DNA from 2 places in the Nonomuraea sp. NPDC049504 genome. Region 1 is predicted to be linked to the other one. Evidence: riboswitches for the same ligand, from Rfam matches in the RefSeq annotation. Region 1 holds a riboswitch; the other holds the start of a gene.

Region 1 (6,195 bases):
GCTGCACGGCATCGACGCCGAACTGCCGCTGGAGGATCCGTACGCGGGCAACGCCTACGCCTCGGGGGCGGAGCGGGTGCCGGCGACGTTGCGCGAGGCGCTGGCCGTGTTCGAGGGGTCGAAGCTGGCCAAGGAGGCGTTCGGCGAGGACGTGGTCGAGCACTACGCCAACAACGCGCGGGTGGAGCTGGCCGCGTTCGACGCGGCGGTGACGGACTGGGAGATGTTCCGTGGTTTCGAGCGGATGTGACGGGCTCGCATGAAAATCGTGAATCCGGCCACGGAAGAGGTGCTGGCCGACGTCGAACTCGCCGACGCGGCCGAGGTCGACCGGGCCGTGGAGCGTGCCAGGACGGCGTACGCGGGCTGGCGCGCGGTCGCGCCGGGTGACCGGGCGAGGCTGCTGCGCAGGTTCGCGGACCTGGTGGACGCGCACGGCGCGGAGCTGGCCGAGCTTGAGCTGGCCAACGCCGGGCACCCGATCGGCAACGCCCGCTGGGAGGCCGGCGCCGTACGCGACGTGCTGCACTTCTACGCGGGCGCGCCCGAGCGCGAGCACGGCAGGCAGATCCCGGTCGCGGGCGGCGTGGACGTCACCTTCCACGAGCCGCTCGGTGTGGTCGGGGTCATCGTGCCGTGGAACTTCCCGATGCTGATCATGTCGTGGGGCGTGGCCCCCGCGCTGGCGGCCGGCAACACGGTGATCGTGAAGCCGGCCGAGTGGACCCCGCTGACGGCGCTGAGGCTGGCCGAGCTGGCCTTGGCGGCGGGCCTCCCCGAGGGGGTGCTCCAGGTGCTGCCTGGGGCAGGGGAGGTCGCGGGCGCCCGCCTGGTCGAGCATCCCGGCGTGGCGAAGATCGTGTTCACCGGCTCGACCGAGGTGGGCAAGGAGATCGCGGCGAAGGCGGCGCGCCAGGTCAAGCGGGTGACGCTGGAGCTGGGCGGCAAGTCGGCCAACATCGTCTTCGCCGACGCCGACCTGGAGAAGGCGGCGGCGACGGCGCCGTACGCGGTGTTCGACAACTCGGGCCAGGACTGCTGCGCCCGCTCCCGCCTGCTCGTCCAGTCGAGCGTGTACGACGAGTTCATGTCCCTGCTCGCCCCCGCCGTGCTGGGCGTCAAGGTGGGCGACCCGCGCGACGATGCCACCGAGATGGGCCCGCTCATCAGCGCCGAGCACCTGGCCCGCGTCGCGAGCTTCGTCGACGGCGACCCCTACGTGCAGGGCTCGTGCCCCGAGGGCAGGGGCTACTGGTTCCCGCCCACCGTGCTGACCCCCGAGGTCACCGACCGGGCGTTCACCGAGGAGATCTTCGGCCCGGTCCTGTCGGTGGCCAGGTTCGAGGACGAGGCCGACGCCGTCCGCATCGCCAACGACACCCCGTACGGGCTGAGCGGCTCCATCTGGACCCGCGACGTGGGGCGGGCGCTGCGGGTGGCCAGGGCCGTCGAGTCGGGGGCGCTGTCGGTCAACTCCCACTCCTCCGTCCGCTACTGGACCCCGTTCGGCGGCTTCAAGCAGTCCGGACTCGGCAGGGAGCTCGGCGCGGATGCCCTTGCGGCGTTCACCGAGGTCAAGAACGTCTTCATCGCAACGGAGTGACACGGGATGCAGCGGTTGCAGGATCGGGTGGCGGTCATCACGGGAGCGGCGGGCGGCATCGGGCTGGCCACGGCCCGCCGGTTCGCCGAGGAGGGCGCCAAGGTCGTCTGCGCGGACGTCGACGAGGCGGCGGGCAAGCAGGCCGCGAGCGAGGTCGGCGGCCTGTTCGTACGGGCCGACGTCACGAACGAGGACGACGTCGTCCGCATGTTCGCCACCGCGTACGAGACGTACGGCAGCGTGGACATCGCCTTCAACAACGCCGGCATCTCGCCGCCCGACGACGACTCGATCCTGGAGACCGGCATCGAGGCCTGGCGCCGCGTCCAGGAGGTGAACCTGACCAGCGTCTATCTCTGCTGCAAGCACGTCATCCCGTACATGCGGCGGCAGGGCAAGGGCTCGATCATCAACACGGCGTCGTTCGTGGCGGTCATGGGGTCGGCGACCTCGCAGATCTCCTACACCGCCTCCAAGGGCGGCGTGCTGGCGATGTCGCGTGAGCTGGGTGTGCAGTTCGCCAGGGAGGGCATCAGAGTGAACGCGCTGTGTCCAGGCCCGGTGAACACGCCCCTGCTCCAGGAGTTGTTCGCCAAGGACCCGGAGCGGGCGCAGCGGCGGCTGGTGCACGTGCCGGTCGGCCGCTTCGCGGAGGCGTCGGAGATCGCGGCGGCGGTGGCGTTCCTCGCCAGCGACGACGCCTCGTTCGTCACGGCCAGCGAGTTCCTGGTGGACGGCGGCATCTCCGGCGCGTACGTCACGCCGCTCTAGAGGGGGGCACGCCATGCGGCGTCCGGTCATCGGCATCACCTGCTACGTCGAGCAGGCCACGTTCACGGTGTGGCGGGACACGCCCGCCGCGCTGCTGCCGTACGCGTACGTGGAGAAGGTGGCGGCGGCCGGCGGGCAGCCGGTCGTGCTGCCGCCGGCCGGTGAGCCCGCCGCGCTCGTGGGCCGGCTGGACGGGCTCGTGCTGGCGGGCGGCGGTGACATCGACCCGGCCAGGTACGCCGCGGCCCCGCACGAGCGCACCGGCTACGTGCGGGAGTTCCGCGACGAGGCGGAGTTCGCGCTGCTGCGCGCGGCGCTCGACGCCGGGCTGCCCTACCTGGGCATCTGCCGGGGGCTCCAGGTGCTGAACGTGGCGCTCGGCGGCAGCCTGCACCAGCACCTGCCGGACGTCGTGGGCCACACCGGCCACTGCCCAGGCCCTGGCCGCTTCGGCGACCTGCCGGTGACGCCCGTCCCCGGCTCGCGCCTGGCGAAGGCGCTGGGCACGGTGCCGCTGCCGGAGCCGCTGCCGGTGCCGCACTACCACCACCAGGGCGTGGACCGGCTCGCGCCCGGCCTGTCGGTCACCGCGACGGCGGCGGACGGCACGATCGAGGCGGTGGAGCTGGAGGGCGCCGGGTTCGCGATGGCGGTGCAGTGGCACCCGGAGGTGGCGGAGGATCGGGCGCTCTTCGAGACGCTGGTCGCGGCCTGCTGAACCGCGAACGCGACAACAGCCCCATATCCCCACTAGGCTGGCGGACATCACCGACGAAACCGTGCGGGAGAGTGCCCTGACAGCCGGTCAGGGCCCCTGAAGGAGCAAGCCCTCCCCGCGAACCTCTCAAGGCAAAGGACCGCACGGCTACGGTGTCTCTGGAAAGCAGGCCCTCGCGGCCTCGCCGAAGGTGAAAGTCCGGCAAAAGTCGGGCGAAGCTCTCAGGCACCGATGACAGAGGGGGAGGATGCTGGCATCCACTCCTGTCCTGAGGTGCGTCCAATGTCCCGACCGACACCGCTCCGAGACGTTCACGAGAGCCTCGGCGCCACCCTGACCGACTTCGCCGGCTGGCTCATGCCCCTCCGGTACGGCAGCGAGTCCGCCGAGCACCGGGCCGTCCGCGAGGCGGCCGGTCTGTTCGACCTGTCGCACATGGGCGAGATCTTCCTGACCGGCCCGCAGGCCGCCGAGGCGCTCGACTACGCGCTGGTCGGCCACCTGTCGGCGCTGGCCGTCGGCCGGGCCCGTTACACCATGATCGTGAACGAGCGCGGCGGAGTGCTCGACGACCTCATCGTCTACCGGCTCGGTGACGAGGAGTTCATGGTCGTGGCGAACGCCTCCAACTACGAGAAGGTGGCCCGCGAGCTGCAGGAGCGCGCGAAGGCGTACGACGCGGTGGTCGAGGACCGCTCCGACCGGTACGCGCTGATCGCCGTCCAGGGCCCGCGCGCGCAGGAGATCCTGGCCACGCTCACCGACGCCGACCTGGCCGGGCTCAAGTACTACGCCGGCCTGCCCGGCACGGTGGACGGCCGGCAGGCGCTCATCGCCCGTACCGGTTACACCGGCGAGGACGGCTTCGAGCTGTTCGTCGCGGGCGAGGACGCCGTCCCGCTCTGGGGCGCGCTCATGACGGCCGGCGAGCCGTACGGGCTCAAGCCCGCGGGCCTGTCCAGCCGCGACACGCTCCGCCTCGAGGCCGGCATGCCGCTGTACGGCAACGAGCTCGACGCGGAGCTGACCCCGTTCGACGCGGGGCTGGGCAGGGTGGTGAAATTCGACAAGCCCGGTGACTTCGTCGGCCGGTCTGCGCTCGAGGCGGTCAAGGACGACCAGCCGCGGCGCCGGCTCGTCGGCCTGGTCGCGCGGGGCCGCCGGGTGCCGCGCCACGGTTACCCGGTCACCCGAGACGGCGCCGTCGTCGGCGAGGTCACCAGCGGTGCGCCTTCCCAGAGCCTGGGCAAGCCCATCGCGATGGCCTACGTGGACACCGGCGCCGATTCAGGCCTGGCTGTGGACATCCGGGGCAGCCATGAACCTGTGGACCTGGTTGAGCTGCCCTTTTACAGGAGGAACAAGTGAGCAACATCCCTGACGACCTGAGCTACACCAAGGAGCACGAGTGGGTGCGCGGTGTCGAGGACAGCGTCACCGTGACCGTCGGCATCACGGCCTTCGCCGCCGACTCCCTTGGTGACGTCGTCTACGTGCAGCTCCCCGAGGTCGGCAGCAACGTCGAGCCGGGTGACTCCGTCGGCGAGGTGGAGTCGACCAAGTCGGTGAACGAGATCTACACGCCGGTCGGCGGTGAGGTCGTCGAGGTGAACCAGGCGGTCGTGGACGACCCGAGCCTGGCCAACAGCGACCCGTACGGCGAGGGCTGGATGTTCAAGGTCCGTGTGGAGGGCGACCCCGAGGAGCTGCTCTCGCCTGAGGAGTACACCGCCCTGACCGCGGGCGACTCCTGACCCACCCGCCGGGGCCCGCCGAGCCGGGCCCCGGCCCTTCATGAAGGGCGCACATCAATGGCGATCAGCGTCTTCGACCTCTTCAAGATCGGCATCGGCCCGTCGAGCTCCCACACGGGCGGCCCGATGGCCGCCGCTCACAAGTTCGCCCGCGGCCTGCACCAGGACGGAATGCTCGACCAGGTGTCCCGCGTGGAGGTCATCCTGTACGGCTCGCTCGGCCTGACCGGCAAGGGCCACGGCAGTGACAAGGCCGTCCTGCTGGGCCTGTCGGGCGAAAAGCCGGAGCTGGTCGACGTCGACACCGTGGACGCCCGCATCGCCGCCATGCGCGAGTCGGGCACGGTCCCGCTCTTCGGCACTCATGAGATCCCGTTCGTCGTCGGCGAGCACCTCGTCTTCGAGCGTAAGATCTCGCTGCCCGAGCACCCCAACGGCATGCGCTTCACCGCCTGGGACGCCTCGGGCGAGCGGCTGCGGGAAAAGGTCTACTTCTCCGTCGGCGGCGGCTTCGTGGTGGACGAGCAGGCCACCGGCGCCGACCGCATCAAGCCCGACGACACCGTCCTGCCCTACCCGTTCACCACCGCCGAGGAGCTGCTCAAGCACTGCTCCGCCACCGGCCTGTCGATCTCCGCGCTGATGCTGGAGAACGAGAAGGCGTTCGGCCGCACCGAGGAGGAGATCAGGGGCGGCCTGATGAACCTGTGGCGGGTGATGTCCGAGTGCGTCACGCGCGGCATCGCCAAGGAGGGCGTGCTGCCCGGCGGCCTCAAGGTCAAGCGCCGCGCCAACCAGCTGCACCGCCGCCTGCAGTCCGAGCCGCCGGAGAAGGACCCGTTGCAGGCGATGGACTGGGTGACGCTGTTCGCGCTGGCCGTCAACGAGGAGAACGCGGCGGGCGGCCGGATCGTCACCGCCCCGACCAACGGCGCCGCCGGCATCATCCCGGCCGTGCTGACCTACTACACCCGGTTCGTCCCGCACGCCGACGACGACGGCGTCATCAGGTTCCTGCTGACGGCGGGCGCGATCGGGGTGCTGTTCAAGGAGAACGCCTCGATCTCCGGTGCCGAGGTGGGCTGCCAGGGCGAGGTGGGCTCGGCCTGCTCGATGGCCTCTGCGGGGCTCACCGAGGCGCTGGGCGGCACGCCCGAGCAGGTGGAGAACGCCGCCGAGATCGGCATCGAGCACAACCTGGGGCTGACCTGCGACCCGATCGGCGGCCTGGTGCAGATCCCTTGCATCGAGCGCAACGCGGTGGCCTCCAACAAGGCGATCACCGCGGCCAGGATCGCGCTGCGCGGCGACGGCAAGCACTTCGTCTCGCTCGACCGGGCCATCAAGAC
Region 2 (6,195 bases), on a different contig from region 1:
CGTGCCCGGACGCGGGGGCGCGGCCGTCCGGCACGGGTCTGAGTCGGTCTCAGCGGGGATCAGGCGTCGCGGTGGTAGCGGAGGCGGACTTCGGCGGCGAGGGCCTCGTTCTCGTGTTCCAGCCCGTACGTCCACACCCGGTCGGCGTCGTCCGCCCGCCCGCGTAGCGGCAGGGTGCGGGCCAGGAGCTCGATGGCGAGAGCGCCGGTCCGGGCGTCGGCGCCGCCTTCGACGCTCTCGGCGAACTCCGCGCAGGCGAGCTCCAGATGCGCGATGCCGAGCTGCACCCGCAGCCCCGGCACCTCGTCCTCGGGCGCGAACTCCAGGGCGTCCAGCAGCACCTCGGCCGCCGCCCCTGGCTCTCCGTGCTCGACCATCAGGTCGGCGAGCCGCTGGGCGGCGTGCGCACCGACCCGCTCGTCCCCCGCCTGCATGCCGGCCTCCATGGCCGCGCGCAGCTCCTTCTCGGCCTCCTCCAGGTTGCCGTCGCGGACGGCGAGCCGGGCCAGGGCGAGGTGGGCGAGCGGCACGTACGCGGGCGTGCCCACCCCCAGCACGGCCTGCCAGGCGGCCCTGGCCTGCTCGTCGCGCTCCTCGCGCTCGAACCCCTGGGCGAGATGGCAGGCGGCCTGGGCGGCGTATTCGGGGTGGCCGGTGGCCAGCGCGGTCCTGGCGGCCTTCCTGGCGGCCTCGACGTCGCCGCGCTGCTCCAGCACGACGGCGAGGCCCACGGCGGCCTGGGCCCTGTCGGGCTCGTCGGGGTCGCCGGCCAGCTCGCCCAGGATGGCCGCGGCGGCGTCGAGGTCGCCGCGTTCGGCCAGGCGGCGGGCGGTGTCGAGAGGCGAGGTCTCCAGCTCTGAGGACGTCAACGGAGCTCCTTGTGGGGACGGTCGCCCTGAGCCTAACGACTTCGAGCGATCATGTCTGCTCACTTGACGCCCTGCGAATGGCGGGCGGGTGGGAGCCCCGCCCGCCAGGAGCCGCTCAGTCCTCGTACGCCTCCAGCGGCGGGCAGGAGCACACCAGGTTGCGGTCGCCGTAGGCCTGGTCGATGCGGCGCACCGGCACCCAGTACTTGCCCTCGCGCAGCGACGGCACCGGGTAGGCGGCCTCGCTGCGGCTGTAGGGGTGCGGCCACTCGTCGGCGCTGACCGACTCGGCCGTGTGCGGCGCGTTGCGCAGCGGGTTGTCGGTCTTGTCGTAGTCGCCCGAGGCCACCTTGGCGATCTCGCCGCGAATGGCGATCATGGCGTCCACGAACCGGTCGAGCTCGGCGAGGTCCTCGCTCTCGGTGGGCTCGATCATCAGCGTGCCGGCCACGGGGAACGACATGGTCGGCGCGTGGAAACCGTAGTCGATGAGGCGCTTGGCCACGTCGTCCACGGTGACGCCGGTCTCCTTGGTGATCTGCCGCAGGTCGATGATGCACTCGTGCGCGACCAGGCCGCCGCGGCCGGTGTAGAGCACCGGGTAGTGCGGGGCCAGCCGGCGAGCGAGGTAGTTGGCCGACAGGATGGCCTGCTGCGTGGCGGCGGTGAGCCCCTCGGCGCCCATCATCCTGACATACGCGTACGAGATGGGCAGGATGCCGGCCGACCCGTACGGCGCCGCGGAGACGGGCCCGACCGGCGTGCCGCCGCGCAGCGGGTGGCCGGGCAGGTAGGGGGCCAGGTGGGCGCGGACCGCGACGGGCCCGACGCCGGGGCCGCCGCCGCCGTGCGGGATGCAGAAGGTCTTGTGCAGGTTGAGGTGGGACACGTCGGCCCCGAACTCGCCCGGCTTGGCCAGGCCGACGAGGGCGTTGAGGTTGGCGCCGTCGACGTAGACCTGGCCGCCGGCCTCGTGCACCTTGGCGCAGACCTCGGTGATGGACTCCTCGTACACGCCGTGCGTGGACGGGTACGTCACCATGATCGCGGCCAGCGCGTCGCGGTGCTTGCCGATCTTGGCGTCGAGGTCGGTCAGGTCCACGTTGCCGTCGTCGTCGCAGGCCACGACGACGACCCGCATGCCGGCCATGACGGCGCTGGCGGCGTTGGTGCCGTGGGCGGAGGACGGGATGAGGCAGACGTCGCGCTCGCCCTCGCCGTTGGCGCGGTGGTAGGCGCGGATGGCCAGCAGCCCGGCGAACTCGCCCTGGGAGCCGGCGTTCGGCTGGATGGAGACGGCGTCGTAGCCGGTCACCTCGGCCAGCCAGCTCTCCAGCGTGCCGATCAGCTCGCGGTAGCCCTCGGACTGCGCCTCGGGGGCGTAGGGGTGCACGGCCGCGAACTCCGGCCAGGTGATGGGCTCCATCTCGGTGGTCGCGTTCAGCTTCATCGTGCAGGAGCCGAGCGGGATCATCGACCGGTCGAGCGCGATGTCCTTGTCCTGGAGCCTGCGCAGGTAGCGCAGCATCGCGGTCTCGGAGCGGTGCTGGTGGAAGACCGGGTGGGTGAGGTAGTCGCTCTCGCGCAGCAGCGTGCCGGGCAGCGCGTCGGGGGCCTGCTCGGGCTCCATGCCGCCGGTCGTGCCGCCGGTCACGCCGCCGGTCACGCCGAACGCGGCGCGTACGGCGGCCAGCTCGCCGGCGCCGGTCTTCTCGTCGCAGGCGACGGAGACGTGGTCGGCGTCCACCTGCCAGAGGTTGACGCCCCGCTCGGCGGCGGCGGCCACGACCTCGGCGGCCCTGCCGGGCACGCGGGCGAGCACGGTGTCGAAGAACTCGCCGTGCACGACCTCGACGCCGGCGCCCTTGAGGCTCTCGGCCAGGGCGGTGGCGTGGCGGTGCACCCGGCGGGCGATGCCGCGCAGGCCCTCGGGGCCGTGGTAGACGGCGTACATGCTCGCGATGACGGCCAGCAGCACCTGGGCGGTGCAGATGTTGCTGGTGGCCTTCTCGCGGCGGATGTGCTGCTCGCGGGTCTGCAGGGCCAGCCGGTACGCGGGGTCGCCGTCGGCGTCCACGGACACGCCGACCAGGCGGCCGGGGAGCTGGCGCTGCAGCCCCTCGCGTACGGACATGTACGCCGCGTGCGGCCCGCCGAACCCGAACGGCACGCCGAAGCGCTGCGAGGACCCGACGGCGATGTCGGCGCCCAGCTCGCCCGGGGCCGTGATCAGCGTCAGGGCCAGCAGGTCGGCGGCGGCCACGACGAGCGCGCCGGCCTCGTGCGCGGCGGCGGTCACGGCGCGGAAGTCGCGCAGCCGCCCGGAGGCGCCCGGGTACTGCACGAGGACGCCGAAGCACTCGGGCAGCTCGCCGTCCAGCGAGTGCTCGACGAGCGTGATGCCGAGCGGCTCCGCCCTGGTGGCGAGCACGGCCTTGGTCTGCGGCAGCGCGTCGGCGTCCACCACGAACACGTCGCTCTTGCTCTTGCCGGCCCGCCGGGCCAGCGTCATGGCCTCGGCTGCGGCGGTGCCCTCGTCCAGCAGGGACGCGCCGGCGACGGGCAGGCCGGTCAGGTCGGAGACGACGGTCTGGAAGTTCAGCAGCGCCTCGAGCCGGCCCTGCGAGATCTCCGGCTGGTACGGCGTGTAGGCGGTGTACCAGCCCGGGTTCTCCAGCAGGTTGCGGCGGATGACGGCGGGGGTGACGGTGTCGTAGTAGCCCAGGCCGATCATGGAGGTGAGCACCTGGTTGCGGCCGGCCAGGGCGCGCAGCTCGGCGATGGCCTCGGCCTCGCCGATGGCGGCGGGCAGCCTGAGCCGGTCCTTGACCCTGATCGACTCGGGCACGGCGACGGCCACGAGGTCGGCGACGGACTCGAAGCCCACGGCCTCGAGCATGCGCTGCTGCTCGGGCTCGGAGGGGCCGATATGCCTGGACGAGAACGGCGGAGCTGACAGATCGGTCATGGGGTGTGCCTCCCGAGGCTTACGGAGACCGGCGCCGGGGCGCGGGCGAGTGCCGGATCTCCCCCTCTGTCAGCGCGGCCCCACGTGGTGTGCCGCGACCTGAGAGCTTCACCCCTGCGCAGGGCTTGCACCGTCGGTGAGGCACGCCTGGCGGGCGCGCCTGCTTTCCAGAGTTGCCTCGCCCGAGCGGTACCGGTTGCCTGAGAGATTCCGGGGAGGGTTGCTCCTTCGGCGCCCCGGACCGGAAGGACCGGGGACTCTCCCGCACGGGGTCGTCAGCCTTGCTGTCCTAGATTACTACGGTAAGCCGGGATTGCCGTGCACCGCACCCGCCGTTCCGGGCGCACTTCGCCGCAGGTCCGGCGGTGAGGGCCGGACCGCGGGTGACGCTCCGTCGCCGCTTCGCGCCGGTGCGTGCCCTGCCCTGGGCAGCGTGCGACCCGGCGCGAACGTGAGAAACGGAATCAGGTCAGCCGATGCGGCGGGCGCGCCGCCTGCGGGCCAGTTCGTCAGCGGGGTGGTCGGCCGGGACGGTGTCCTCGACCGCCGCGCGTTCCCCCGGCAGCTCCGCGAGGGAGCCCTCGACCTCCCGCCAGACCCGGCCGAGCGCGATGCCGAACACGCCCTGCCCGCCCTGGAGAAGATCTATGACCTCGTCCGCCGAGGTGCACTCGTAGACGCTGACGCCGTCGCTCATGAGCGTGATCTGGGCGAGGTCGGCGACCCCGCGGTCACGCAGGTGCTGGACTGCCGTACGGATCTGCTGCAGCGACACCCCGGTGTCGAGGAGCCGCTTGACGACCTTGAGCACCAGGATGTCGCGGAAGCTGTAGAGCCGCTGCGAGCCCGAGCCGTGCGCGGCCCTGATCGTGGGCTCCACCAGGCCCGTGCGCGCCCAGTAGTCGAGCTGCCTGTAGGTGATGCCGGCCGCGGCGCAGGCCGTGGGCCCGCGGTATCCGATGTCGTCCGGCAGCGCCGTCGGCTGCTCGTCGAAGAGCAGGCCCTGCTCCCCGGCACGCTGCCGCGCGCTCTCGCGCCGCACCGGATCTTCCTGGCCGGCCGTCTTTCCCTCGCCGCTGCTGACCGCCACGCGGACCTCCGGCTTTCTCTCATCCCGTGGCCTGATCTGGGGGTTCGTAAAAGGCGGCCACGGGTTTCACTTGCACCGTAGGACCGTGACCATGCTCAGTCAACGATCCGGCTCGGCGCGTCGTGAAGCGTAAATGCACTGAAATACCTACCCCGCCCTGCCGAAGTCCTCGGGAGTGATCGTGTCAAGGAACTCCCTGAACTTCTCCACCTCGTCCTCCTGGTCGTCGGGGATGATCACCCCGGCCTCCTGGACGACCTCTTCGCTGGCGAAGATGCGCGCCCCCGTGCGCAGGGCGAGCGCGATCGAGTCGGACGGCCGCGCGCTCACCTCCACGCCGTTGGAGAAGACCAGGTCGGCGAAGAAGATGCCGTCGCGCAGGGCGACGATGTTGACCGCGCGCAAGCCGACACCCAGGGCGCTCAGCACGTCCCGGAAGAGATCATGGGTGAGCGGCCGCGGCGGCGGCTCCTCCGCCTGGGCCAGGGCGATGGCCGTGGCCTCGGTCATGCCGATCCATATAGGAAGGAACCGCTCCCCGTGTGCCTCCTTGAGCAAGACGATCGGCTGATTTGTGGGCATTTCAACTCGTACGCCCACGACCTCCATCTGCAACACGGGCTGCTCCGTATTCCTGACCGGTCACCCGGCACAGCTCTTCGAACATCGCTTCTGCTGACTGGTTCAATTCAACGTAACACCCAGGGGGCCTGGAATGTGCCCTCGCCTCCCAGCTCGCTCCGGTATCAACGACCCAGGACCGACCGCACCCCCGTGCGCACAAGGGATGCGTGCAGGTCGAGCAGGAGAGTGGACAGTTCGCGGGCCACCTCGTCGGCCTCGCCGATGGCTCCGGGGCGGCGCCGTTTGAGTATCGGGGCGACGGTCTGCTCGACCAGCCCCGCCTCGCGCTCGGCCGCCGCCTTGACCGCCCGCAGATGACGGGCGTGCAGGCCGAACCTGGCCAGGGCGCCCACGGTGCGGGCCACCTTGAGCGCCTCTTCGTCGTAACGCCTGGCCACGGGGACCAGCAGGCCGTAGTCCTCCAGCTCGGTGAGCGTCTCGTCGTCGATGCCCGCCGCCTCGAGCAGCTCGGCCCGGCTGAGCCTGACCTCCTGCGCCTGCTGCACCGCGCGCGGGCGGCCGAAGCTCTCGGCCATCTTGTCCTTGATCACGCGCAGCGGCAGGTAGTGGTCGCGCTGCTCGGTCAGGATGAAGCGCAGCTGCTCGACGTGCAGGTGCGTGAACTTACGGTAGCCGGACGGGCT

Evidence for each region. Region 1 has a riboswitch for glycine ahead of gcvT (glycine cleavage system aminomethyltransferase GcvT). Riboswitches for the same ligand answer to the same signal wherever they lie in the genome.
Region 2: linked by a shared signal. The riboswitch ahead of gcvP (aminomethyl-transferring glycine dehydrogenase) and the one ahead of gcvT (glycine cleavage system aminomethyltransferase GcvT) in region 1 are both predicted to bind glycine.

What each region holds. Positions count from the first base shown of each region.
Region 1 covers NZ_JBFAPT010000023.1:6,047-12,241, forward strand. The annotation lists gene AB0K28_RS35775 (glutamine synthetase family protein) at 1-250, shown strand, start outside; gene AB0K28_RS35780 (aldehyde dehydrogenase family protein) at 260-1,603, shown strand; gene AB0K28_RS35785 (3-oxoacyl-ACP reductase) at 1,610-2,374, shown strand; gene AB0K28_RS35790 (gamma-glutamyl-gamma-aminobutyrate hydrolase family protein) at 2,388-3,092, shown strand; glycine riboswitch at 3,147-3,244, shown strand; gene gcvT (glycine cleavage system aminomethyltransferase GcvT) at 3,375-4,460, shown strand; gene gcvH (glycine cleavage system protein GcvH) at 4,457-4,846, shown strand; gene AB0K28_RS35805 (L-serine ammonia-lyase) at 4,904-6,195, shown strand, end outside.
Region 2 covers NZ_JBFAPT010000016.1:39,843-46,037, reverse strand. The annotation lists gene AB0K28_RS28465 (tetratricopeptide repeat protein) at 60-869, opposite strand; gene gcvP (aminomethyl-transferring glycine dehydrogenase) at 985-3,837, opposite strand; glycine riboswitch at 4,015-4,112, opposite strand; gene AB0K28_RS28455 (MerR family transcriptional regulator) at 4,307-4,927, opposite strand; gene AB0K28_RS28450 (bifunctional nuclease family protein) at 5,075-5,545, opposite strand; gene AB0K28_RS28445 (MerR family transcriptional regulator) at 5,674-6,195, opposite strand, start outside.